Regions from separate parts of the Streptomyces sp. NPDC033270 genome, predicted to be linked through region 1. Evidence: riboswitches for the same ligand, from Rfam matches in the RefSeq annotation. Region 1 holds a riboswitch; the other holds the start of a gene.

Evidence for each region. A riboswitch is a leader RNA that binds a small molecule or an ion and turns the genes downstream of it on or off. The one in region 1 is predicted to bind cobalamin.
Region 2: it holds a riboswitch for cobalamin, as region 1 does, so the genes downstream of both, ACZ5XZ_RS34155 (cobalamin biosynthesis protein) here and metE (5-methyltetrahydropteroyltriglutamate--homocysteine S-methyltransferase) in region 1, are expected to answer to the same signal.

The regions. Positions count from the first base shown of each region.
Region 1 covers NZ_JBVIRA010000001.1:483,020-486,576, reverse strand. Annotated here, with positions in the region: gene aceB (malate synthase A) at 1-480, shown strand, start outside; gene ACZ5XZ_RS02235 (3-hydroxybutyryl-CoA dehydrogenase) at 477-1,346, shown strand; cobalamin riboswitch at 1,538-1,759, shown strand; gene metE (5-methyltetrahydropteroyltriglutamate--homocysteine S-methyltransferase) at 1,925-3,557, shown strand, end outside.
Region 2 covers NZ_JBVIRA010000033.1:67,402-70,958, forward strand. Annotated here, with positions in the region: gene ACZ5XZ_RS34145 (caspase family protein) at 1-675, opposite strand, end outside; gene ACZ5XZ_RS34150 (hypothetical protein) at 681-1,118, opposite strand; cobalamin riboswitch at 1,323-1,471, shown strand; gene ACZ5XZ_RS34155 (cobalamin biosynthesis protein) at 1,592-2,578, shown strand; gene ACZ5XZ_RS34160 (cobyric acid synthase) at 2,575-3,557, shown strand, end outside.

The sequences.
Region 1 (3,557 bases):
GTCCCCCTGTGCCGCGAGGTGTTCGACGGCGTTCTCGGCGACCGGCCGCACCAGATCGACCGTACCCGCGACGACGTGGCGGTGAGCGCCGCGGACCTGCTCTCGGTGCGCCGGATCAGCGGTCCGCCCACGGCGGAGGGGGTACGTGCCAACGTCGCCGTCGCCCTGCGCTACTTCGCCGCCTGGCTGCGCGGCCAGGGGGCGGTCGCCCTGTACGGCCTGATGGAGGACGCCGCCACCGCCGAGATCGCCCGCGTGCAGATCTGGCAGTGGCTGCGCCACCGGGTCGTCGACCGCGAGACGGTCCTGCGGCTGCTCGACGAGGAGCTCGCCGCGCTCGGCGCCGAGTACCCGTGGGCGGCCCTCGACGCGGTGCGGGACCTGTTCGAACGCAACGCGCTGGCCCGGGAGTTGCCGAGCTTCTTCACCCCGGACGCCTACTCCCGCCACCTCGTGCGGAACGCGGAGAGCCGGTCATGAGCGCGGGCATCCAGCGCGTCGGGGTGGTCGGCGGCGGCCAGATGGGCGCGGGCATCGCCGAGGTGTGTGCGCGGGCCGGTCTCGACACCGTGGTCTGTGAGGCCGACGCCACGGCCGCCCGCGCCGCGCGGGAGCGGGTGGCCGCCTCGCTGGACCGCGCCGTCCAGCGGGGGAAGCTGGAGCCGGCCGCGGCCCGGCAGGCCCTCGCCCGCCTGCTCTTCACCGGCAGCCTGGCGGACCTGGCCGACCGTCAGCTGGTCATCGAGGCCGTGGTCGAGAACGCCGACGCCAAGACGGAGGTGTTCGCCGCCCTCGACAAGATCGTCGAGGATCCCGGGGCGGTGCTGGCGACCAACACCTCCTCCCTCCCCGTCATGCGCCTGGGCATGGCGACCGGCCGCGCCGACCGGGTCGTGGGACTGCACTTCTTCAACCCCGTTCCGGTGCTGCCGCTGGTGGAGATCGTGACCTCCCTGCACACGGCCCCGGAAACGGTCACCCTCGTGGCGGACTTCGCCACCGGTGTCCTGGGCAAGACGGTCGTCCGCTCCCAGGACCGGGCCGGCTTCGTCGTCAACGCGCTGCTCGTCCCCTATCTGCTCGCGGCGATCCGCATGGCGGAGTCGGGCTTCGCCACCGCAGCGGACATCGACACCGGCATGGAGCTGGGCTGTGCCCACCCCATGGGGCCGCTCAGACTCGCGGACCTGATCGGGCTGGACACCGTCGCCTCGATCGCCGAGTCGCTCTACGACGAGTTCAAGGAACCCCTCTACGCCCCTCCCCCGCTGCTCCAGCGGATGGTCGAGGCGGGGCTGCTGGGCCGCAAGACCGGCCGGGGGTTCCACCAGTACGACCAGAACTGAGGGGTCTGGTCCGGCCGGGCTGAGGGGCCCGGACGCGCCGCCGGTGAGGGATCCGGCGGCTGCTCACAAGAGGGCGGGAAACGCATGTGCGGCGTTTCCCGCCCTCGTTGCGCTTCACACCTGTCGACCGCGTGTCTCACCTCACCTTCCGAATGAGGGACCTGGACGTCCCGCGTCACCGGACGGCCCTTAGGCTGACCAGTGCAGCTGGTTCGCCCCGTCCGCCAGGCGGGATGCGTCGCAAGAGGGAACCCGGTGGGAATCCGGGACTGCCCCGCAGCGGTGAGCGGGAACGACCGCCGTCATACGCACTGGGTCCGACGAGAGGGCCTGGGAAGCGACGGCCATTAGGTGTCCTCCCCCGTGAGGACGTGCCCGCGAGTCCGAAGACCTGCCATCTGCCCGGGTGCGAACGACTCGCATCCGGATATCCCGGTGACCTCGAGGGCGGGTCGGCGTACCTACCAGGCGGATGACCGCGCCATGTCGCGCGAGGTCGTCCCGCACGGTTCGCCACCCCTTCGCGCCTTCGTCCCGTCGCCGGGATCTCAGGGATTCGTCTCGCGAAGGAGATCTCCGTGAACACCAAGTCCGCAGCCGCGGCAGCACACGCCACCGTGTACGGCTATCCGCGCCAGGGCCCGGACCGGGAACTGAAGAAGTCGATCGAGGGCTACTGGAAGGGCCGCGTCACCGCCGACGCCCTCCGCGCCACCGCCGCCGAACTGCGCCGCACCACCTGGCAGCAGCTGGCCGGGGCCGGCCTCGACGAGGTCCCGACCGGCGACTTCTCGTACTACGACCACGTCCTGGACACCACCGTCATGGTCGGCGCGATCCCCGACCGCCACCGGGCCGCCGTCGCGGCCGATCCACTCGACGGCTACTTCGCGATGGCGCGTGGCACGCAGGATGTCGCGCCACTGGAGATGACCAAGTGGTTCGACACCAACTACCACTATCTGGTGCCCGAGTTGGGCCCTGACACGACGTTCACCGCCGACTCCGGCAAGCAGGTGGCCGAGCTGACGGAGGCCCTGGCACTGGGTCTGACGGCCCGGCCGGTCCTGGTCGGTCCCGTCACCTATCTGCTGCTGGCCAAGCCCGCGCCCGGCGTGGCCGCCGGCTTCGACCCGCTGACCCTCCTGGACCGCCTGCTGCCCGTGTACGCCGAGGTCCTCGCCGACCTGCGCGCCGCCGGCGCCCAGTGGGTGCAGCTGGACGAGCCCGCCCTCGTCCAGGACCGCACACCGGCCGAGCTCAACACCGCCGCCCGCGCCTACCGCGAACTCGGCGCCCTCACCGACCGCCCCCAGCTGCTCGTCGCCTCCTACTTCGACCGCCTGGGCGACGCCCTGCCCGTGCTGGCCAAGGCTCCGGTCGAGGGGCTCGCGCTGGACTTCACCGAGGCCGCCGCCGCCAACCTGGAGGCCCTCGCGGCCGTCGGCGGACTGCCGGGCAAGCGACTGGTCGCCGGCGTCGTCAACGGCCGCAACATCTGGGCCAACGACCTGGAGAAGTCCCTCGCCACGCTCGGCACCCTCCTCGGCCTGGCCGACCGGGTCGACGTGTCGGCCTCCTGCTCACTGCTGCACGTCCCCCTCGACACGGCGGCCGAGCGGGACATCGAACCGCAGGTCCTGCGCTGGCTCGCGTTCGCCCGGCAGAAGACGGCCGAGATCGTCACCCTCGCCAAGGGCCTGACCCGCGGCACCGGCGCCATCACCGCCCAACTGGCCGCGAACCGGGCCGCCCTGGCTTCCCGGGCCAACTCCCCCATCACCCACGACCCGGCCGTCCGCGCCCGCACCGGCGCGATCACCGGGAGCGACGCCCGCCGCTCGCAGCCCTACGCCGAACGGACCACGGCCCAACGCGCCCACCTCCGCCTGCCGCTGCTGCCGACCACGACCATCGGCTCCTTCCCGCAGACCGGCGAACTGCGCACCGCACGGGCCGACCTGCGCGCGGGCCGGATCGACCCGGCCGGGTACGAGGAGCGGATCAGGGCCGAGATCCAGGAGGTGCTCGCCTTCCAGGAGAAGGCCGGTCTGGACGTCCTCGTCCACGGTGAGGCCGAACGCAACGACATGGTCCAGTACTTCGCCGAGCAGCTCACCGGCTACCTCGCCACGCAGCACGGCTGGGTCCAGTCCTACGGCACCCGCTACGTCCGCCCGCCGATCCTGGCCGGCGACATCTCCCGCCCCG
Region 2 (3,557 bases), on a different contig from region 1:
CTGCTTCGCGGAGCGCGGCTCCCAGACGTCGCCCATCGGGGTCCGCTCGTCGGCGAGCCGGATGCGCAGCTCCCGTACGAGGTCCTCGAAGGCGACGAAGCGCCGGCCGGGGATGCCGTGTTCGAGGACCTCCACCATGGCGCGGGTGAAGAGGCTGCCGCCGGCCGGTTCGTCGCCGCTGAAGATCCGGCGGTTGGGCTGGGCGGCCATCAGCAGCGACATGGGCTTGCGCAGGGAGTGGAAGGCCCCGTCGGCGTTGCCGGCGTAGCAGCACTCCAGGACGATCACGATGCGCTCGGCCCGTGCGTGGTCGAGGCAGGAGAGCACCGTGTCCTGCCAGGAGACGGTGGTGTGGCTCTGCCGGGGCACCGAGGCGCCGACCATCAGCTGCAGATCGCCGCCGTCGCTGCGGACCCGGCCGTGGCCGGAGAAGTGCACCAGCAGCAGACCGCGCGCCTCGTCGGCGGCGGTCTTGAGTGCCTGCCCCAGCTCCCAGGGCTCCGTGGGGCGGCAGACCGTGACCTCGTCGGCGGTGAACAGGTCGGTGGCGGTCAGTGCCCGCCGCAGCTCGGGGGCGTTGTCCTCCACCGCCGGCAGGCGGGGCAGCGTGGTGTAGTCGTGGACACAGACCAGCAGCGCCCGGTTGATCTTTCCCCGCGCGTCGTATTCGGACATCCGGGTCAGCCCTCGCCGGTGCCGCCCCCGCGCGTCGGTCCGCCCGGATCGGGGCGTTCGGTGTCGCCGACCGCCTGCAGCTCACCGCCCGTGCCGGCGTCGACGGCGGGCGCCTCGCCCTCGGCCCGCTCCTCCTTGCGGCGCCGCAGCCACTCCCGCAGGGCGATGCCCAGCCCCTTGGTGACCTCGGCGGCGACCGCGCCGACGATCACCAGGATCAGGTCGTCCACTCCCACGGCCATGTCGCCCGGTCCGGCCGAGTCGGCACCGCCGGTGTCGGCCGCTTCGTGGGCGGGGCGCGGCCGCTGCTCCCAGGCGTGTTCCCGGCGGCTCAGCCAGGGTTCGCGCTCCAGCCACACCTGGAGGTCGTCGATGTCCTGCTGCGGATTGTTCGTCCCCGTGATCCTGATGCGGATCTCGTGATGACCGGCGTTCTCCGGCATCCCCCAGCCCCCTTCCGGCGGCCCCTTCGCCACCGTGCAACTGATAGTGACGTGGGATCAGGGGCACAGGCAACCGTCTGTGACGCGGCCGCCACCCTGTGGCGTGTGCCACAGCGCCTGCCACGGGGCAGCGTCGCAGGTCAAGGACGAGTTGACGGGCCTTCGCAGGGCGTGGTGGACTGCCGGAGCCAATCGGCGACAGATGAGGAAGTCCGGTGAGAATCCGGCGCGGTCCCGCCACTGTCACCGGGGAGCGTTCCTCCATCGAAGGCCACGGTCCGCCTCGCGTACGCCTGACGGCGTACCAGGACTGGAAGGCCGGGGGCCACGCCGATCCGGGAGCCAGGAGACTCTTGTCGCCGTCACGTCGAGCCAGGGCGCGGACCCTGAGTGAGGACATACCGCCATGCCCGGCCGCCCTTCGAGAGCACCACTGCACGCCCCCGCAGGGCCCCTCCCGGCGGCCTGACCCGATGCGCGGCGAACACGCGGGATACGCGTGCGGCGCGGCCCTGGGCTTTCTCGCCGACCTGATCGCGGCGGATCCACGGCGCGGCCATCCGGTGGCCGCGTTCGGCCGGGCCGCGGGCGCAGTGGAGCGCCGACTGTGGCGTGACCACCGCGGGTACGGCGCGGCACATGCCGTGCTGTGCGCGGGCGGTGCGGCCGCCGGGGCCGCCCTGTTGCAGCGCGCCGCGGGGCGCTCCCGCGGCGCCCGGGTCGTGTTGACCGCGGCGACGGTCTGGGCGGTGCTGGGCGGCACCTCGCTGGGCCGGGAGGCACGGGCCGTCGGCGGGGCGCTCACGGCGGGCGACCTGGACGTGGCGCGGGAGCGGCTGCCGCATCTGTGCGGGCGTGATCCGCAGGCGCTGGACGGGCCGCAGCTGGCCCGTGCGGTGGTGGAGTCGGTCGCCGAGAACACCTCGGACGCGGTGGTGGGTGCCCTGGTGTGGGGCGCGCTCGGCGGGGTGCCCGGCCTGGTGGCGTTCCGGGCGGTGAACACGCTGGACGCGATGGTGGGTCACAAGTCGCCGCGCTACCGCCGCTTCGGCTGGGCCTCGGCCCGGCTCGACGACCTCGCCGGCTGGCCCGGCTCCCGGCTGACCGCCGCCCTGGCCGTGCTCGCCGGCCCCGACCGGCGTGGCGCGCTGCGGGCCTGGCGGGCGGACGGCGGGGCGCACCCGAGTCCCAACGCGGGCCCGGTGGAGGCGTCGTTCGCGGGTGCGCTGGGCGTACGGCTGGGCGGCACGCTGGCGTACGCCGGGCGGGTCGAGCACCGCCCGGTGCTCAACGGCGGGGCGAGGCCGGTCGCGGCCGGCGACATCGAGCGGGCGGTACGGCTGTCGCGGAAGGTGAGCGCGCTGGCGCTGGCGACGACGGTGGCGGGGCGGCTGGTGGCGGGCGCGGTGCGGCACAGAAGCGCGGCGGCGCGCCGCGGGAGCGGGAGGAAGAGCCGGTGAACGGGCGGAGCAAGGCGTCCGGCGGGACCGTCGGCGGGGGCCTGTTGGTGGCCGGTACGACGTCGGACGCCGGCAAGAGCGTGGTCACGGCGGGGATCTGCCGCTGGCTGGTGCGGCAGGGCGTGCGGGTGGCGCCCTTCAAGGCGCAGAACATGTCGCTGAACTCGTTCGTCACGCGCGAGGGCGCGGAGATCGGCCGGGCCCAGGCGATGCAGGCCGCCGCGGCGCGGGTGGAGCCGACCGCGCTGATGAACCCCGTGCTGCTCAAGCCGGGCGGCGACCGCAGCAGCCAGGTGGTGCTGCTGGGCAAGCCGGTCGGTGAGCTCAGTGCCCGTGGGTATTTCGGGGGGTCGTCCCCCGGGGGAACGCCGTATGCGGGCCGGCGGGAGCAGTTGCTCGGCACGGTGACCGACTGCCTGGCCGAGCTGCGGCGTACCCATGACGCGGTGATCTGCGAGGGCGCCGGCAGCCCCGCCGAGATCAACCTGCGGCGCACCGACATCGTCAACATGGGCATCGCCCGGGCCGCCCGGATACCGGTCGTCGTGGTCGGCGACATCGACCGCGGCGGGGTGTTCGCGTCCTTCTTCGGCACCGTCGCGCTGCTGTCGAAGGAGGACCAGGCGCTGGTCGCGGGGTACCTCGTCAACAAGTTCCGGGGCGATGTGACGCTGCTGGAGCCCGGCCTGGAGATGATGCGGCGGCTGAGCGGGCGGCCGACGCTGGGCGTGCTGCCGTTCGCGCACGGGCTGGGCATCGACGAGGAGGACGGCCTGCGGGTCTCGCTGCGCGGCGCGGTGCGCGAGAGCGTGGTGGCGCCGCCGCACGGCGCCGATGTGCTGCGGGTCGCGGTCGCCGCCGTACCGCTGATGTCGAACTTCACGGACGTGGACGCGCTGGCCGCCGAACCCGGCGTGGTGGTGCGGTTCGTGGACCGGGTCGAGGAGCTGGCCGACGCGGACCTGGTGGTGCTGCCGGG